3 regions of the Lentisalinibacter salinarum genome follow, and region 1 is predicted to be linked to each of the others. Evidence: riboswitches for the same ligand, from Rfam matches in the RefSeq annotation. Region 1 holds a riboswitch; each other region holds the start of a gene.
What was found. A riboswitch is a leader RNA that binds a small molecule or an ion and turns the genes downstream of it on or off. The one in region 1 is predicted to bind cyclic di-GMP.
Positions count from the first base shown of each region.

Region 1 (7,361 bases):
CGGATTGCAATACCCGACTGAGAAAAGTCGAACCGGACTTCGGCATCGACGTGAGTACGATAGACGGGCCCTGCCGACGAAATCGTCTCCTGACGGAAAAAAGAAACCAGAGCAATTCGTCATTAGGCAGCAACGGCATCTGGATCTCCGAATTGGCCCAGGGTCTGCAGCGGAGGATGATATTACTTTCTTTAGGGGCAGCCCCCAAGGCTATCAACCCATTGACTAAGCAGCTGAATACCGGAGCCGTCCACCAGAGTGCTCCCCAACGGCGGCATGCGATGAACGTCCCTTCGGTTCGACCGCACCACCAGAATCGAGCGGCTGGCATCACCCGGCGCGATAATCCGCGCCTCCGTAATGCCAAGGTCACCCTGCAGTGGCACCTCGTCACAGGTATTGGTCTGCGCCAGGGGCGTGAAGTAGCGCAGATCGATATTCGAAGGCGTCGGCCCGTTCGGCTGATGACAATTGGCGCAGTTCGTGTGGAGGTAAGCCCTCGCCCGGTCCTCCAGCGATGCTGACGTATCCGCCGGATCCGCCAACCGCGGCAGGTTGGCCGGCGTATCGGCGAGCGGGGCGGCCAGCACGTCGATCTCGTCAGCCGTCACCAGCTGGTTGGCCGTAATGCCCGTCGAGGGGTACGTGAACTCACTATTGAGCTGGGCATGCTCGAGGCCCAGCGAGAAGCCCGCCACCTGGGTGTGGCATTCGAGGCACTGCGCGCCGCTGGGATAGATCCAGGTCTGCCCGCCGATGTCTTTCGTCTTGCCGCCCTCTACCCGCGTCGCCTCGGTCTGCGCGTCGTTCCACTCGTAGGTATAGCCGGCCCAGTCGCCGTCGTTATGCCGCATGAACAGCCTCGTCTCGATGAGATCGCCGCCCAGACGGAAGTTCTTCACGAGAACGGAGCCAGCGGGAAAGACCCAGTCGTCCTCGGCGTCCACGTCGACCGTGGCGCCGTCGGGCAGCGAATACCAGCGCTCTTTCCCGGCGCCGTCCGACCAGAAGGCGGCGATGGGCTCATAGGGGATCAGGCCTGCCGCTGGCTGCGTGGGATCGCCCGGATCCACGCAGCCGGTCTCCGACAGATTATCCGCCACCGAGCCGCTGGAGCTGCCGCCCGCCGCCACGATCCGGCGCACCGTGTTCGCGCCGTAATCCATGTACAGGAGCTCGCCGTTCTCGTCCTCGGCGAAGGAGACGATGGAATGGCCCGTGGCGAGCAGCGTCTCGTAGCCGTAGCCGCCGGCACCGTCGTCCACCGAGGCGAAGATCTTGCCGTTCAGGTCGGCGAACACATAGCGGCCGGCCAGCTCCGGGATGGCAGCGCCACGGTACACGTAGCCGCCGGTAATCGAGCGGCCGACGCCGTGGTCGTACTCGATCACCGGATCGATCAGTCCCGCCGGGCACACGCCGGAGGTGTCGTAGTCGTGGGCACCCTCCCGGCAGCGCCAGCCGTAATTGCCGCCCCGCTCGACGATATCCACCTCCTCCCAGGCGTTCTGACCCACGTCGCCCACCCAGAGCGCATCGGTGGCCGAGTCGAAGCTCCAGCGCCAGGGGTTGCGGAGCCCCCAGGCGTAAATCTCGGGGCAATCCGTCGCTCCGTTCCCGTCGCTGCAAAGCGCATTCGGCGCGAATGGATTGTCGGCCGGAATGCCGTAGGGAGTGCCGTTGTCCACGTCGATCCGCAGCATCGCACCGTGCAACGTGGTCGTGTTCTGGGCCAGGTCCTGGGGATCGCCGGCGCTGCCGCCGTCGCCGAAGCCGATGTAAAGAAAGCCGTCGGAGCCGAACAGGATGTTGCCGCCGTTATGGTTGCTGTAGGGCTGATCGAGGGTCAGCAGAATCTCCTCGCTGGCCGCATCGAGGGTGACACCGCCGTCCGGGCTGGTGAATCGGGATATACGGGAGGTCAGGCTGCCCGTGGTGTACGAGAGATACACCTCCCCGTTGGTCGCGAAATCCGGATGGAAGGCGATACCGAGCAGGCCGGCCTCGCTGGCGCCGGAGCTGACCCGGGCGCTGATATCGACAACGGTCGAGTAGCTGTCCACCGCTGGCGAGTTTTCGAACCGCCGGATGCGGCCGGCTTTCTCCACCAGATACCAGTGGCCGACATCGCCGGGCGCCTGGCGCAGCGCCACCGGCTGACTGATCGCCGGCAGGCTGGGGAAGGCGACCTCGGTGTCGATGCCGGTGACCTCCACCGGCGCATCGCCGGCCAGGCAGGCGGTGTTGGAGGGGCGCTGGTCGAGGCCCGAGACCGGGCCGCCGGCGCCGTCATCGTCGTCCTGGATTGTGCCAGTGCCTTCGTTGTCGGCCAGAGTGGCGTTGTCGGCATTCGAGAGAGTCACCGTGAAGGTCTCGTCCCCCTCCGCAACCGTATCGCCGAGCACGGCGACTTCGATCGTGCGTTCGGTGATGCCCGCACCGAAGCTCAGCGAACCCGTCGTGGCCGTGTAATCGTCTCCGGCCGCCGCCGTGCCGTCGGCGGTCGCGTAATCCACCGTGACCGTGCGACCGGATTCGGCGTCCAGTGACACCGTGAACGTCATCGGGGCGGACCCGGCGTCGCCTTCCGCCAGTGAGGCATCGGCGATGCTCAGCGACGGCGCATCGTCATCATCCACGATGGTGGCCTCGGCGGCAGCACTCGCGAGTGCCAGACCGCTCGCATCGCTCAGCCGCAATGTGAACGTCTCGTCCGCCTCGTCCAGGGTGTCGCCGAGCACCGGCACGGTCACGGTGGCACTGGTCGCCCCGGAGGCGACGTCGAGCGTCCCGGACACGGCCGTGTAATCCTCTCCGGCGGTGGCGGTGCCGTCCGCGGTCTCGTAGCGGACGGAAGCCGTACCGGGCGCGCCCTCCGAGAGTGTGATCGTGAAAGTGGCGTCGACCGTGCCGGAATCCCCTTCCTGCACCGTCGGGTTGTCGATGCTCGCCGAGGGCAGCCCGGGATCCGGGTCGGGGTCCGGCTCGCCGGAATCCGAGCCGGAACTCCCGCCGCAGGCCGCCGCCAGCAGACAGCCAAGCAAGAGCCCTGCGTGCCGCAATCCACCGATATCCGTCATCACGTCGCCCTCGACTGCCATGTCAATGGGTCGAAACTATGCCCGGATCGGCACCGTTGCAAGCGCCGCTGCGCAGAATCGCTGCACCGCGTCACGAGTGCCACACGACGCGCTACGCGGACGGCACCCGCGAGGATTCCTGCGTCAGTCTGCAGCGGACTATTTGCCACCCGGGAGCGACCGAGTCTTTGCCAAGTCCAGTCCCATCCTTGCGATCGTGACTTAATGTAATTTCTAGCTGAGGTGTCGCCAATGAGCGACACCAAGACCATGATTTATATAAGAAAAAATTCGCCCACGCCCTTGCACCGACAAATCGGCTGGGGTTTAATCGCATCCGGCTGGGACAGGCGCCCCATTGCGCAACGGACCGGGTTCGAGAAGTGAGCTGTGACTCTCGTCACACTCCGGCAACTGCGGTCCCGCTTATGTCACATGCCGATTGCCGAATCGGGTTATGTCAGGGAAACTGAGAACCCGAAAAGGGCAAACCCGCCGAAAGGCGGGGACGCAAAGCTTCCGGTCTAAGGGCGAACGCCTAGGATAGCGGGGTTACCGAATTGATCAGGCCTGGCATACCCGTCGGCCGCCTCGGTTTCCACCGGCTCTCTCTTCCGCCCAGACCGACTTCGGATCTGAACTCAGGTGGAGATCGACATCGTGCACAGACGCACTCAGGCGAGAGGGACAATTTCGCGAACCGCCGCCATCGTCGCAGCGGCAATGTGGCTGGCCGCCTGCTCGTCCGGCGGCTCCGACGCAGCCGGGGACGGGTCGAATCAGAGCCCGCCACCCGGCGGTGGCTCATCGGGCAACAACCCGCCAACGATCAGTGGCAATCCGCCCTCTTCAGTCAAGGTGGACGAGAGCTACTCATTCCAGCCGAATGCCTCGGACCCCGACGGTGACACCATCACCTTTACGGTCCAGAACAAACCGTCCTGGGCCGATTTCAATGCCTCCAGCGGGGCCCTGAGCGGGACACCCCAGGCTGGGGATGAAGGCACCTACGGCAACATCCGCATCACCGCGAGCGACGGCTCCGACACCGATTCGCTTGCCTTCTCGGTGACGGTAACCCAGGTTGGCACCGGCTCGGTGACGCTTTCCTGGACGCCGCCAGCGGAGAACACCGACGGCTCGGCGCTGACCGACCTCGCCGGCTACAAGATTTACTACGGCACCAGCTCGGGCAATTATGGTAATACCGTCACCATCGACAATCCGGGCCTAACCACCTACGTGGTGGAAAACCTCAGCCCGAACACCTACTACTTCTCGGCCACGGCCTTCAATTCAACCGGTATCGAGAGCGACTTCTCCGGCGAGGCGGTCAAGTCCGTCAACTGACGGCGGGGCGGGAGAGCGCCTCTGTCGCCCGCTCGGCCAGCGGGAACACCGCCGTCAGCCCCGGGGATTCGATGCCGAAAAGGTTCACCAGACCCGGGATGCCGTGGTCGCCCGGCCCCTGGATCAGGAAATCCGCTGCGGCCCCTCCCGGCCCGCTCAGCTTCGGGCGGATGCCGGTGTAGCCCGGTGCTAACGCCTCATCTCCAAGGTCCGGATAGTAACGCCGGATTGCAGCGGCAAAGGCGGTTCGCCGGCCCTCGTCGAAGCTGTAATCGACACTCTCGATCCAGGCCACATCGGGGCCGAATTTCGCCTGCCCCGCCAGATCCAGCGTCACGTGAATACCGAGGCCGCCGCCCCCGGCCACGGGATAGACCAGCCGGCTGAACGGCGAACGCCCGTGCAGCGTGAAGTAGTGACCCTTGGCCAGGTACAGGCGCGGGATTGCCTCACGCGGGAAGCCGGTGATCGTGCCGGCCACGCGCGTGGCCCACAACCCTGCCGAATTGACGAGGCTGTCACACTCGACGGCGAACCCGGCGTCGTCATCGAGGTATACGGTAAAACCGGTCGTTCCCGGATCCACGCGGGTCACGCGGCTGCGGCACACGACCAGGCCGTCGCACGCCTCCAAGTCCGCCCGCAGCGCCTGCATGAGGCTATGAGAGTCCAGAATGCCCGTCGACGGCGACAGCAGCCCCCCTGCCGCCCGCACGGCCGGCTCCAGCGCCCGGACCTCGCTCGCACTCAGCAACCGGAGATCGTGGACACCGTTGCCCCGGGCGCTGGCAAGATAGCGCTCCAGCAATGCCAGCTCGTCATCGGCGGTCGCCACGATCAGCTTGCCGAGCCTGCGGTGCGGGATACCACGCTCTGCGCAATAGGCGTAAAGCGCCTGCTTGCCGGCAACGCAGGCCGCCGCCTTCAGCGAGCCGCGGGGATAGTAGATTCCCGCATGGATCACCTCGGAGTTACGGCTGCTCGTGTGCGCGGCGATCTCTTCTTCGGCCTCAAGCACTACGACCTGACGGCCGCGCATGGCCAGCGCGCGCCCGACAGCAAGCCCGATGACCCCTGCACCCACGACTACGCAATCGACTTTATCGGCCATGCTGAACGCCACCTTTCACTCGTGCGTGAGTCTCTGCCGACCCGTCCACGGGATCAAGTACGCAGTTCACGGCAATGCCCGCCGGACCTGACGCACAGCGGATTCTGCGGAGAGCGTCACGTACAATACGGGCGGTTCTGCTAGTCTTTTCTTATCGTTCCACCGGTCTCCTCCAGGGCAATCAGACGCCATGCTTTTGCACGAACTCATTTTCTCCGCGGCCGAGCGGACGCCGGACGCGCCCGCACTCCTGCGGGGTAACGGGAGCCTTGAGTACGGCCAACTGGCCGACAGCATAGGCAGGACCGCCACTGGTCTCACTGCGCTGGGGCTGCGCCCCGGCGAGCGGGTGGGCGTCTATCTCAACAAACGTATCCAGGCCGTGCAGGCCTACTTCGGCGCACTGCACGCCGGCGGCGTCTTTGTGCCGATCAATCCGTCACTGAAGCCGGCCCAGGTGGCGCATATCCTGCGCGACTGTAATGTCGCAGCCCTTGTTACCACCGAGGCACAGGCCCGGAGCCTCACGGAAGTCCTCGGCGACTGCACGGATCTGCGGCATCTCGTCATCCTGGAGGCCGGCGCAGACGGGATGGAGGCGCCGCGACATGTCCAGACCCTGGCGTGGAAGGATCTGACAGCCGGCGAACCCGGCACCTCCGTGCGCCGCATCGACACCGACATGGCAGCGATCCTCTACACCTCCGGCAGCACGGGCAAACCCAAGGGCGTGGTGCTGTCTCACCGGAACATGGTGGCCGGCGCGCTCAGTGTGGCGGAATATCTCGAGAACACGGCGGACGATGTGATCCTCGCCGTACTGCCCTTCTCTTTCGACGCCGGCTTCAGCCAGATGACCACGGCCTTCTCGGTGGGCGCCTCGGTGGTTCTCATGGACTATCTGCTGCCGCGCGACGTCCTGAAGGCAGCCGCCCGCTACCGCGCGACCGGCCTGGCAGGCGTGCCGCCTCTCTGGACCCAGCTCGCGCGGCTCGACTGGCCGGAAGACGCCGTACAGAGCCTGCGCTACATCACCAATACCGGCGGCGCCATGCCCACGGCGACCCTCGGAGAATTGCGGCAGCGGCTGCCGAGCACCCGCGTCTACCTCATGTACGGCCTCACCGAGGCCTTCAGGTCCACTTATCTGCCGCCGGAAGAACTGGACGCGCGGCCCACTTCGATGGGCAAGGCTATTCCCAATGCCGAGATCATGGTCGTTCGCGAGGACGGCTCGCCCTGTGCACCTGGCGAACCCGGCGAACTCGTCCACCGCGGCGCCCTGGTCTCCCTGGGCTACTGGAACGACCCGGAGCGCACCGCGGCCCGATTCCGCCCTGCGCCAAATCAGCCGGCCGGCCTGCCATTCCGGGAAGTCGCCGTCTGGTCCGGCGACACGGTCGTGAAGGACGAGGACGGATTCCTCTACTTCGTCGGACGGAAGGACGACATGATCAAGTCTTCCGGCTACCGCATCAGTCCGACGGAACTGGAAGAGGTGATCTACGGCACTGGGCGCGTGAACGAGTGCGCGGCGCTCGGCATACCCCACTTCGATCTGGGACAGGCGGTCGTCATCGCCTGCCACTCGGAAGCAGCGGGGGACGAGACGAAAGAGGCGATACTGGCGGCCTGCCGCCAGTCCCTGCCAAACTACATGGTGCCGGCGGAGATCGTTTTCCGCGAAGCCCTGCCGCGCAACCCCAACGGCAAGATCGACCGCAAGCGGCTCGCAACCGAACTCGAGGATCTGTTCCAGGAAACGATTGACCGATGACCGATACGCAAGAACACCCGGCGTTGGCCAGCCTCCGGTACGA
Region 1 covers NZ_JAPDRH010000004.1:237,896-245,256, reverse strand. Annotated here, with positions in the region: gene ACJMKZ_RS16780 (sulfotransferase domain-containing protein) at 1-139, opposite strand, end outside; gene ACJMKZ_RS16775 (PQQ-dependent sugar dehydrogenase) at 192-3,101, opposite strand; cyclic di-GMP riboswitch class I at 3,556-3,640, shown strand; gene ACJMKZ_RS16770 (putative Ig domain-containing protein) at 3,726-4,430, shown strand; gene ACJMKZ_RS16765 (NAD(P)/FAD-dependent oxidoreductase) at 4,423-5,541, opposite strand; gene ACJMKZ_RS16760 (acyl-CoA ligase (AMP-forming), exosortase A system-associated) at 5,732-7,318, shown strand; gene ACJMKZ_RS16755 (pyridoxal-dependent decarboxylase, exosortase A system-associated) at 7,315-7,361, shown strand, end outside.

Region 2 (7,361 bases), on a different contig from region 1:
CGACGAGGCGGGAATGTCCAGCCGCAGATGGATGGCGGTGGACTGCTTGTTCACGGCCTGGCCGCCGGCACCGGCGGCGCGCACGGCACTCATCTCCAGTTCGTCGTCGGGCAGTACGATGTTCTCCGTCAGTCTGACCATGTGGCATCGGGCCTCAGAGGTAAGGCGAGAACAGCCAGGCGATGGCGTCCCGGAACCGGACCGGCACCGAGCGGTCGGCGATCTCCCGATAGCCGACCGCCCGGGAGCGGGCCCGGGTCACTTCCATGTGTTCTATCATGCTGCGCGCGAAACTCGAATCGAAAATCTCGACGGCCAGCTCGAAGTTCAGCCGCAGGCTCCTCGGGTCGACGTTGGCCGTACCTATCTGACAATAGTCATCGTCGATGAGGAAAAGTTTCGTGTGGACGAAGGGTCCCGGCTGGTAATACACATGCACGCCCCACTGCAGCAATTCCAGCAGCGAGTTGCGCGTGGCCCAGTGCATGTAGATCAGGTTGTTCTTCGCCGGCAGGATGACATTCACCTCGATGCCGCGGATGGCGGCGGCCTGGAGCAGGGCCACCTGTTCACGGGAGGGCAGGAAGTAGGGCGTCATGAGCCAGACGCTGCGCTTGGCGTCGGCGATGGCGCCCTGCATCACCAGGGCGATGCGGTCCAGGTCCTCGTTGGGTCCGTCGGTGATCACCCGGCAGCGCTTTCGCCCCGGCGCGACGGACCAGTCGGCCTCCGGCGTCTCCTCCGGCGGCTCGCCGGTAGCGAAGAGCCAGTCGTCCCAGAACGCGTCGGCCAGCTGGCGCACCACAGGGCCTTCCAGCCGGAAGTGCATGTCCACGACCCGGCGGCGGCCGTCCGCACCGACGATGTGACGGTCGCCGATGTTCATGCCGCCCGTGTAGCCCACGCGGCCGTCGACGACCAGGATCTTGCGGTGGGTCCTGAGATTCAGGTGCAGGGTCGGCGGCAGCAGGCGCGGCGGCAGGAAGCGGGCCACCGGCAGTCCGCGGCGGTCCAGAAGCCGGCTGATGCGCGGCCAGGAGTAGAGCTCGCCGATGCCGTCCACCAGCACCCGGACGGAGACGCCCCGGTCCTGCGCGGCCGCCAGAGCGTCAACGAAGCGGCGGCCGGTGACGTTGTTCTCGAAGATGTAGCTGGAGAGCAGCACCTGACGTTCGGCGGTGCGGATGCTCTCCAGCATCGCGGGATAGGCTTCCTCGCCGTTGTGCAGGGCGCTGACGCTGTTGCCCTCGAGCAGCGGACGCAGGGAGACGACGGCACCGATATGGCCGCGCCCCGGTTCGTGCTCGGCCAGGTCCTCCTGGGTGATGATGTCGCCGCTCTCGTAACCGATGCGGAAATGGCCGCCGCGCAGCTTCTTCGCCCGTGTGCGCACCCGGTTGATACCGAACATGTAGTAGCCGAGCGGACCGAGGAACGGGATCGCGAGACAGACCACCATCCAGCCGAGCGCCGAACGGGGATCGCGCTTGTACAGCAGGGCGTGTATGGCTCCGATGACCGCCAGCAGGCCGTGGAGGGCGACGGCGAGCCAGCGGAGGAGCAGGTCGGGGAGCTCCATGGCAGCATTCTCGCCCGCCCGGACAACGCGGGCAACGTGGCGGCCGGATTCAGACTACGCCGTAGGCCAGCATGGCCTCCGCCACCTTGCGGAATCCGGCCCGATTGGCGGCGTCGATATAGTCGATGCCGCCGTCATCTTCCATCTCGTGGGTGCACTTGTCGTGGATGTCGCGCATGATCTCCTTCAGCCGCCGGTCCACCTCGTTGCGCGGCCAGCTGACCCGGGCGACGTTCTGGGTCTGCTCCAGCCCGCTGACCGCCACGCCGCCGGCATTGGCGGCCTTGCCCGGCGCGAACAGCACCCGATGCTCGCGGAAGCATTCGATGGCCTCTTCGGTGCAGGGCATGTTCGCCCCTTCCACGACCGCCATCAGCCCGTGGTCCACCAGCGCTCCGGCAGCCTCCGCGCCGATCTCGTTCTGTGTGGCGCAGGGCATGGCGACGTCGCAGGGCATGCCCCACGGCGCCTCGCCCTCCGTGTATGCGACCCCGCCGATCCTGCCGTCGAGCTCCGCGAGGCGACCCCGCGCGCGGAACTTCAGCTCCTTGATCTCCTCGAGAGCCTCGGCCTCGAGGCCGGCTTCGCAGCGGATGTGGCCGTGGGAGTCGCTGAGGGTGACCACCTTCGCGCCTTCCTGGATGGCCTTCTCGGCTGCATACAAAGCGACGTTGCCGGCGCCGCTGATGGCGATGCGTTTGCCCTCCAGGGATTCGTCGGCGCGCTCCAGCATGTTGCGCAGGAAGTACACCGCACCGTAGCCGGTCGCCTCCTTGCGCACCGCACTGCCGCCGTAAGACAGGCCCTTGCCGGTCAGCACCCCCTCGAACTCGTTGGTCAGGCGCATGTACTGGCCGAACATGTAGCCGATCTCGCGGCCGCCGACGCCGATGTCTCCCGCCGGTACGTCCACGTCCGGACCGATGTGGCGGAAGAGCTCGGTCATGAAACTCTGGCAGAACCGCATCACCTCCCGATCCGACTTACCCTTCGGGTTGAAATTGGAGCCGCCCTTGCCGCCACCCATCGGCAGACCCGTGAGGCTGTTCTTGAAGGTCTGCTCGAAGCCGAGGAACTTCAACACGCTCTGGTTCACCGTCTTGTGGAAACGCAACCCGCCCTTGTACGGGCCGATCGCGCGGTTGAACTGCACGCGCCAGGCGCGGTTCACGTGCACGTTGCCGTTGTCGTCCTCCCAGGTCACGCGGAAAACGATGATCCGGTCCGGCTCCGTCATGCGTTCGAGTATGCGTTCCTGGCGGTAGGCGCTGTTGGCGTGGACCAGCGGCATCACGGAGCGGGCGAGTTCACAGACGGCCTGGATGAACTCGGGCTCGTGGGCGTTGCGCTTCTCCAGTCCCTGCATGAACGCCTTCAGCATCCTTTCCGGCTTCGCACTTTCCATTGTCCGGCCTCCACCTCCCGGTTACTTGACGGCTGCGCTAACGCGGTACTATACCAACAGGAACACCGATACGCGGCGGGAGCCGGGACAGGGAGGACGTTATGAACATGGACAAGAGCTGGCCACGAGGCGTGCTGGTCGCAGCAGTCACACTGGTCCTCGCAGGCTGTGCCAGCAGCCCGCGGGAAGCGAAGCCCACCGATGTCGCCGCCGACGATCCGGAGGCGGTCCGTTGCGTGCAGCTGATACGCGTCGACCGCACGAAAGTCGTCGACGACGAGAATATCTTCTTCTACATGAAGAACGGCACGGTCTATCGCAATCAGCTGCCGCGCGCCTGCCCGGGACTCTCCCGCGAAGAGCGTTTCATGTACAAGGTGCCCACCGGCCGCCTGTGCGATCTCGATATCATCACGGTGCTGACCGATTTTGCCGGTGGACTTAGGCCGGCGGCCGGTTGCGGTCTCGGCAAATTCCATCCGGTGGATCCGGAAGAGGCCGACGAGCTGATCGAAATCCTGCAGCGGGACGAATAGGCGGCCTCAGCCCGGCGCCTCCGTCGGCGGCGCCTCGGCGTCGTCGGAGAGCCGGAAAGGCTGCGGATGCTCCGAGAATATCTGTTCCATTATGCGGGTCTCACGGTCCTCGATGGCATGCAGGAATTCCTCTGCGCCGCCCATGGCACGGAAGGCCCTGAAACCGTCTTCCAGGAAGTCGTGCAGCGCGCCGAAGCCCGCCAGATGGGCCGGGCCGTGGGCCATGCGCACGAGGGTATAGATCATCGGCAGTTTGACGAGGCGCTCCAGGTCCCGGCCGGCCTCCAGGATGAATCCGATCTGGCGCTCGCGGTCGTCCCGGCGGCCCACCTTGCGGTACGCCTCCGCGTAGCTCTGCTCGTCGATCGTGGTGCCGGCGCCGAGCTGCCGGGTCATCTCGCCGTCGAGTTCCTGGCTCAGCACCTCCAGCTGCACGGCCATGCGCATCGACTCCTGAGCCTGGGCGGGCAGCATGCGCTTCAGGATGGGCGAGGCACGTTCGAGCTGGGTGTCGCGGGGCAGGTAGTCCTTGTCGGTGTAGAGCTCTTCGAGGAAGAACTCGACGCCGGGGCGGTAGCGTTCCCGCTCCTGCAGGTCCGCATAGGTCTGCTCCAGGCGGCCTGCCTGCCAGCGCTGCAGCGCCTGGAGTTCGTCCTGGAGGCCGGGATCCTCGCTGAACTGCGCACGCAGACTGCGGTTGCGCACCAGCAGCTCGTCCAGGCTCATCCGGCTGATTTCTTCTCCGCTCATGTCTCCGATATGGCGCCGCCGGCGCCTCGCTCAACCGCGCGCATTGTCCCGGTTTTACCCGGACCTTGCCAATGGCGGCGTGGCGTTGGCTTCAGAATGGCTTTGTCGCGCCCAGGAAGGCCACGGAAGCAATGCCGATCCAGTACACGTAGGCCATGCCGCGGCCGATAGCGAGCTCTGACGCCAGCCGTTGCTCCAGCGCCGGATTCGGGCCCTTCTCGGCAAGCTCGCGGAAGATCGGTACCCAGTGGCGCATGATAAAGCGAAGGCCGAGGCCGATCACCAGCAGCAGGCTGTAGATGAGCACCTTGGTGGAGTACCAGTCCGCGCGGAAGGGCCAGTCCGTCAGGTATGACCAGACAGCGGCCAGGAACAGCGCGGGGATGACGACGTAGCGGACGGCCTCGTCGATCCTGGTCAGCCGCAGTCCCCGGTCGGTGTCCCGGTAGACGAATGCCGACCAGGTGAGCGACAGCCACGCGAAGGCGACGATCCACACGAGCCACAGCCAGCCGCCGCCGTAATCGTGCACACCCAGGTTGAACCCCATGTGCAGACCGAGAGGCAGCAGCAGGATGATGCCCGTACGGGCGAGGATATCGATCCGGTAGGCGGTCTCCATGTGCCGCCGGCGCTCGTCCAGTGAGAGTTTCGGATTCGCCACGTTGTAAGACGTCTGGAAGACGCCCCATTCACCGCCCAGCCAGTAGACCATCGCAAGGATGTGGATCCAGCGCAGGACGGACTCCGGATTGATGTACATCGCTCTCCCCGAATTTTTGTTCCCGGACTCTTGGCGGTAACCCACGGCATTTAAGCAGCAACGGGGAGGGCCCGGCATAGTGGCAAACCGAAGACGCGAGCCCCGGCAAACGGACATCGGCCGGGCTGTATTTGCGCGGCGATTTGACATCATGCCGTGCCGGAACGTGTCGGGCTCTGCCCACGATTGACAGTCTGTCGGCCCCGTGCGACGCTCGGCGTTCGTTTGAAAAGGGCACACCGTTCGAAAGGGCGGGTCGCAAAGCCACCGGTCCCCGGCCGTCGCCGGGACAGCGGAGCTGCCAGACGGAAGCGCGATGCGGCGTCCTGCCGCACCACGCCCACCCGGGCCATCCTCCGCTCATTCTCGTGCCGGGACCTGTGACCCGCAACGTGCCGCAGCCCGTTGGCGGGAGCGGTCCCGCGGAGGAACGACACCGATGAGAGACGCAGTCAGTCACGACCGGGTCCGCGACTGGATCCATGGCGATCACGGCAATGGTCGATCGGTCACACCACGGCGCGCCGCCCGCCGCACGCCGGCCCCGCCGGTGGCCAGGCCCGAAAGTCCGGAGGCGCTGCGCGATCTGTTGCGGACGGGCTCGGGCCTGCCGGCACCGCTCCGCCCGATGGGCGCCGGCAGCGCGTCCACTCCCTGCTCGGTGGCCGAAGGGGGTACGGTGATCGATATGACAGGCCTCGACGGCGTCCTCGAGGTCGGCGACGAGCACGTCACCGTGCAGGCCGGGCTTCGATTGCAGCGTCTCGCCGACGAACTGGCGGGCTACGGGCTGGAACTCGCCGGCGGACACGACCTGATGGGTCGAACGGTCGGCGGGGCGGTGGCCGGCGCCTGCATCGGTCCGGGCACCGGCGTCGGCACCCGCCTGTTCTCCAGCCAGGTCGTCAGCATGAAGGTGGTCACGCCCGAGGGCGGCGAACTCACGGTGGACGCCTCCCGTCCCCACCTGCTGGACATGTTCCGGCTGAGCTACGGCCTGCTGGGCGTCATCCACGAGGTGACGCTGCGGGTGCGGCCCATGAGTCCTTTCACGATCCGGCGGCGGCGCTGCAGCACGGCCGAGCTCGCGGCCGTCTCCGGCCGGCTGCTGGGATCGAAGCTGGGTCTGCGCTTCTACCTGCTGCCATTCCGCGATCAGGTGTATCTCGAGCTACGGCGCAACGGCGACGAAGACACCCACGTCAACCGCCTGCTGTGGAAAATCAAGGACTGGGGCGAGAGCACGATCCTGCCGGCGATGACGAACTCCATGTCCTGGATCGTGCCGATCCCCGCTCTGCGCTACGGCATGATCGACCGCATCAACGGAGCGGGTCAGACGCTGTTCAGCGCCCCCGTCCACGCCGGCAGCGCGGCGGTGGAGCAGGGCGGAGCCCGTCCGGGGGGGCGGGGCGGACGCCGGCTCGCCTGTTCCAGCTGGTGCTTCCCGGCGGCCGAGTTTCCGCTGATCGTGCAGGCCTACCGGGAATTCTGTCGCGACTACTACGCCCGCACCCGGTTCCGCTGCGACATGCCCACCGTCGGCTACCGGCTCGCCCGGGACCGCAGCGCTTTGCTGTCGCCCTCGTTCGACGGACCGGTGTTCGTGCTGCGGGCGGTGAGCACACCCCGTCCGCAGTGGCAGGATTTCGTGCTCGAGTTCGCCGATTTCGCGGAGAAATGGAACGGGATCCCGTTTCTCGACCAGACGGACGGGCTCTCGGCCGGGCAGGTCGCCGCCTCGCTGGGCAGCCGGCTCGAGTTCTTTCGCAAGATGCGCCGGCGGCTCGACCCGGACGGCCGCTTGCTGAACCCCTACCTGGCCCAGTTCTTCCTGTAGGACGGCCGGCGGCGGCGTGCGGCCGAGCTTCAGCCGTAGGTGCGGTTCAGGTACTCCACGATGTCGCCGGACTCCGCCAGTTCGGTGTCCGTGTTCGGGTCCACCAGGTATGGGATGGAGACGCGTCCCGCGCGGGACTTCAGCGCGCGGCGGTTCTCCAGCTCCGGCTGGCCTTCAATGCCCAGCGCGTCGCGAACGACGGGCGGCACCCAGTCGCTCGCCTTTGTCCGGCCTGCCGAGCGCAGGATGTACGGGATCTCCAGTTCGCACAGCCGCTCGCGCACGACGCGTGCGAACGGGCTCGACTCGAAGCTGTAGAGCTCGAGCAGCCGTTCCGGACGACTGCCGCCGGGGCGGGCCCGGGTGCCGGCGGTGAAACGCGGAATTCCGGCCACGGTGGACGTGAACTTCTGCAGGTTCTGCGCCTGCCACCGCAAGGGCACGTCGCGCCGACCGTAGGTGACGAACAGGTATTCGATGATATCCGC
Region 2 covers NZ_JAPDRH010000003.1:86,647-94,007, forward strand. Annotated here, with positions in the region: gene arfB (alternative ribosome rescue aminoacyl-tRNA hydrolase ArfB) at 1-141, opposite strand, end outside; gene ACJMKZ_RS10875 (phospholipase D-like domain-containing protein) at 155-1,579, opposite strand; gene gdhA (NADP-specific glutamate dehydrogenase) at 1,629-2,984, opposite strand; gene ACJMKZ_RS10885 (DUF6491 family protein) at 3,086-3,520, shown strand; gene ACJMKZ_RS10890 (FFLEELY motif protein) at 3,527-4,270, opposite strand; gene ACJMKZ_RS10895 (hypothetical protein) at 4,362-5,033, opposite strand; cyclic di-GMP riboswitch class I at 5,257-5,339, shown strand; gene ACJMKZ_RS10900 (FAD-binding oxidoreductase) at 5,473-6,873, shown strand; gene ACJMKZ_RS10905 (glutathione S-transferase N-terminal domain-containing protein) at 6,903-7,361, opposite strand, start outside.
Region 2: it holds a riboswitch for cyclic di-GMP, as region 1 does, so the genes downstream of both, ACJMKZ_RS10900 (FAD-binding oxidoreductase) here and ACJMKZ_RS16770 (putative Ig domain-containing protein) in region 1, are expected to answer to the same signal.

Region 3 (4,395 bases), 240 kb from region 1:
CTCGTGTCAGGTCCAATCCAAACCGTCAGACTTTCAATTCATAAGGCGGCAGAGAAGGACCAGTGTTTGAGCCCATTGAACAATCCGCCATTGTTAGGAACTGTTCAGCTAGCAGCCAAGACTGGGCTTAGCAAAACTAGTGAGCAGGATCCAATAGAAACCTGCCTCGCAACGTTTTTAAAGGCCTATCACGCCCTCAGAGCGCAGAGGACTTTATCTGCCACTTGCCGAGCTAAATCGATCCTCTCAGATTCCGGGACTTCGTCGATAACCATATTCTCTGAGTATTTTTGGTCCTTGTTATACATAGGCAGGGCATCAAATTGGATCGTGTTTTCAGCGCCGAAGATGTTCTTCATCATTCTGCCATGGCAATGCATGAAACAACCATCTATCACAATCACTTTATCGGCTTTCTTTGCCCAGTTTGCCATTGCCGAATGTGGTGCTGTAATCATCTCGCCATGGCATCCTCGACTATATGGCTCCTCTTTCGCCACCATGTGAGCTGCGATCCGAGCAATTTCTCCGCGAAAGCATCCTCCCGCGCATGAAATAACGGGAATCCGCTTCTTAGCGATCATTTCTTTCCCGACAACCTCACCAAGTGGACATACTGGTTTCGCAGCGTCCACCTCAAGGCCAATTTTTCGCTGTAAATTCATAATTTATCCTCGGCTTTCCATCGAGTGGCCTACGTTTACCCTCATCTCTTCTTCCAGTCTCAGCCTGAGCTTACAGCCACTTATTTCTGGAGGTTGTTAAACCGAGCATTTCAGCAACTCAGTGATCGGGCAGGCTCCAGCAATCGTGATATATACACCACCCAATATAATGAGTCCGGCAAGTAGGAATGCCCAGATTGCGAGTGCCATCCCAAATGTCTTAGTCACGCCGTTGGACTTTGACGATGCAAAAAGGACGAAGTAACCAGCAATCGTCCAAAATGTTGCGGGAAGAAAACTGAAAAATAAGCACATGTCAGCTCGCCTCTATCGATTGCGCGTCTTCGGTTTGCTCATTTGCGGTGACTCGAGCGAGATTGTTTAGCTCGACAGTCAACGGAAATCCGAACTTTAGATTCGCATTCGTAATTCCAACCAACTGCATCCCCAAGATGACATCGCAATTGATGTCCGCGAGGGTTTGCTCGACGGTATATCTTGCCGATTCGCATCCCATGACCAGAGCAGCCTCATATTTTTCGGCCTGCTTCAACAATCGGGTTCGCTGGCCTCTCGTCCAAAGACAAGTCGCAGGGCACGGGAGGTAGCTGGTAAAGACGCCAGTTTCGATCCCGTCGTGCTCAAGAGACTTACGGGTCTCGCCTACATAGTCTTCGTAGGCGGGTGTCTTAATGCCATGCTTGAAGAATTCGATGAAGGGCAAGTTTTCGTCACTTGCCAGACTGACAGGCGGGCAAATCGGGCATGAGACAATAAGCACGGACCTATAAGCTTGAAGCTTGTTAGAAAGATCCAATGGCTCCAGGTGAAGAGGCATAAGTAACCGCCTTGGCGGTGAGCAGATACGAGAAAATTGATCGCCGCTTGGACCAACTGCCTCGGCAGCCCGGCGATCTTGGGTCCCTCGGGAAGTCAGCAATGGCTTCTCGGAGGAAGCGAGGACCCGTGGCTTTGCGTCACTAGCTTTCGCCAGGTTTGCCTTTATCGCAAGTACTAGTTTCTCGCTTTTTTCTTGACAGTCAATTCTGGGATTTGCCTAGCGTCCGCTTCGAGTCGATAAGCGACCCTAGCGGATTCAAGAACGTGGGCTACGCGCGGCCAGAGGCCGAAAGGTCGGTTTCCGGCCAGACGCGGCTATTGGCGCGAAGGAACAAATGGCGCAATAAGAAGACCAACGCCAATGCCGATCAGGATAGACGCTACGAAAGTCAGAGCTGAGGTTTGTAGAAAAATCAGCCCGGTGCCGAGTCCGGCCAGCGTTCCCCCACCGATCACCCAAGTGCTCTTGTCGGTACGTGTAGCCATAGATGTCACCTCTATTCTGATTTGGCGACTTGCCGCCAGCGGAAGATGCATGGGTTGACTAAGCCCAGCGCCGCTCTGTCAACGCCTAACGCTCCTCTATCTCGAGCAGGTGATCAATAGGGGATACTCGCAAGAGGTAGGCGCAGCTTAATGACTCGTCAGGGTATCCGGGGCGCTCGATCAGAACCGTCGGCCCGGCCAATCTACAACACAAGACCTACCTTTAGCGGTCTGGACGACCGGTCCTCCCCCCGGTGCCCACCAGCACAATATTGCCGGGACGAGGATACGGCATTTGGCTGCGAGATACGGTGAAGCTCGGTTAACCAAACGTCCGCTTCGGGTCGATAAGCGACCCTAATTTGAGCCGGTCCTCGGTCTAAAGCGCCTCACAGACCGAAAGGTCGCTTTCCGGCCAGAAGCGGAAAAAAAGCCCCGCACTGGGCGGGGCTATCGAACACGGTGAACAGAACGCTTCTTAAGCCGTCTGGCGTCTGCGGGCAAAACCCATGCCGAGAAGGCCAGCACCTAGGAGGGCAAGGGTTCCGGGTTCGGGCACCTTGTTGATGCGAATGTTATCCAATGCGAATTGGAAGGGAAGTCCGTCCGAACCGTTGTCCCTCGTATAGATCCGCGCAGACACGATATCGGCGCAAAATCCGTCGCAGCCATACCCTCGGAATCCGAAAATGCCGTCTGTCCAGGCGCCGACCGTAAACGCGCCGCCGCCCGCGTAGACGACATCAACCAGGAACAAGAAAGTCTCTTCGAGGTAGTCCTCACCAAGCGAGAAACCCAAAAGGTCGAAGGCTCCCCCGCATGTCATCGTGATATCGCTACCGAAGATGTGAGTCGTACCGTTATCGCTACCATCCACACCGTTTTCCGTGCCGGCAAAACTGTCGCCGGCGACAAAATCGCATCCTCCCGATGTGACCGAGTAGCCACCAAAGGCGAAATCAACTGCTGGATCAGTTCCTCCTGGCCTCGGCAGCGCAACTCCCGGATCTTCGAAATCGATAGTGATCTCGTCCGCGGTCGCCGTCATCGGTGATAGCGAGACAGCCACAATGGCTAGACAGGTGCTTCTTATTCGGTTCATGCGGCTCTCCCAAGTGGCTGCATCTGAGGTACAGAGCTCCCCGAGCAAATTCTATACCAAATCGTCAATATTCTGACTTTACAGAGGGTTGAGTCTGCCCCTGCGCCGCGCGTTTTGTAGATATGTAAAGAAAGCTGACGATACTTGGCAGCTTGTATCTATTGCGCCAATAGAAAATCTCGTCCGCTTCGGGTCGATAGGCGACCCTAATTTGAGCCGGTCTTGGCTCTATGGCGCCTCACAGACCGAGGGGTCGGTTTCCGGCCAAGAGCGGGCGGTCGAAGTTGAGGCTAATAATCGGATCCGCAGCAAAAATTTGCTTCGGTCACACCAATGCCGTACCGCTCTTCGTACACCTGCTGGTACCTTCTTGGGTAGCGGTTGTAGGCTTCGCACTTTTCTGCGCTTTTTCCTCTCAGGGTCCACCTATCGCCCAAGAACGGGTGAAACTCTTCGTCGCTAAAACTCCAATAATAAGTTCGACCGTTCGCATAGATCCTGAAATGTGGATCTCTCAATTTACCTTCGCGAGGGTTGGGGACTCTATCCTTCACGGCCTTCTCTAGCATCCTCCCGACGTCTAGCTGTTCCGCCGACGTCACAAAGATATTCTGCGTATCGTCATAGATACACGCATTTTCGTGATCGGGAATGTCCTTTAGCGCCGCAGAGACTGCTTCCTCGAATCCAGGCTCGTACCAGAATTTCGCGATCGGCGTAAACCAGACCGGTAGAAAAAGCCACAATGTGCCGACTGCTGCTAGCCCTACTGCGGCAATCGCCAGTTTGGCAAGTAGCCTGAGAATCTCACGCATTCCGGAAGACGGCTTCGGGTCGACTCCGCAAATCATACCTCAGAGCGCCGCTAGGGTCGCTTTGCGGCCAGAAGGAGCCGCTGGGGTCAATCCCAAGAGACGGAGATATCTGTCCGATGCTTTCCCAGATCGGTGAGAAGCTGAGAAAGAGCTTCCGCATCTTTGGGGAGTTTCTCGCGCAGTTTTGACAATCCGTGGAAACGCAATTGAGATGGTAGATCGCTTAACTGCGGATCAGTCATGCAGTCCCAGCACGCGTCCCAGTTCTTACCCCACCAATCTGGAAACGACATTTCTTCAGCAAGAATCGCGAAAAGCTCATTCTTCGACGACGCATTTGAAAGATCAATCGTACGATTCGTCGTCATTGCGCGAATGTCGCATTTGAGTCAGCAGCGGAAAGTATAGCCTGATCCTGGCAACTGTCGCCTCGCGGCCAGAAGCGCTCGCAACTTGCTCCGAATCAGATGGAGTCGTTTCGCCGATG
Region 3 covers NZ_JAPDRH010000004.1:475,031-479,425, forward strand. Annotated here, with positions in the region: gene ACJMKZ_RS17750 (putative zinc-binding protein) at 189-665, opposite strand; gene ACJMKZ_RS17755 (hypothetical protein) at 982-1,389, opposite strand; cyclic di-GMP riboswitch class I at 1,564-1,676, opposite strand; gene ACJMKZ_RS17760 (hypothetical protein) at 1,821-1,991, opposite strand; gene ACJMKZ_RS17765 (PEP-CTERM sorting domain-containing protein) at 2,470-3,093, opposite strand; gene ACJMKZ_RS17770 (hypothetical protein) at 3,384-3,908, opposite strand; gene ACJMKZ_RS17775 (barstar family protein) at 3,995-4,276, opposite strand; partial or broken gene ACJMKZ_RS17780 (hypothetical protein) at 4,372-4,395, opposite strand, start outside.
Region 3: it holds a riboswitch for cyclic di-GMP, as region 1 does, so the genes downstream of both, ACJMKZ_RS17755 (hypothetical protein) here and ACJMKZ_RS16770 (putative Ig domain-containing protein) in region 1, are expected to answer to the same signal.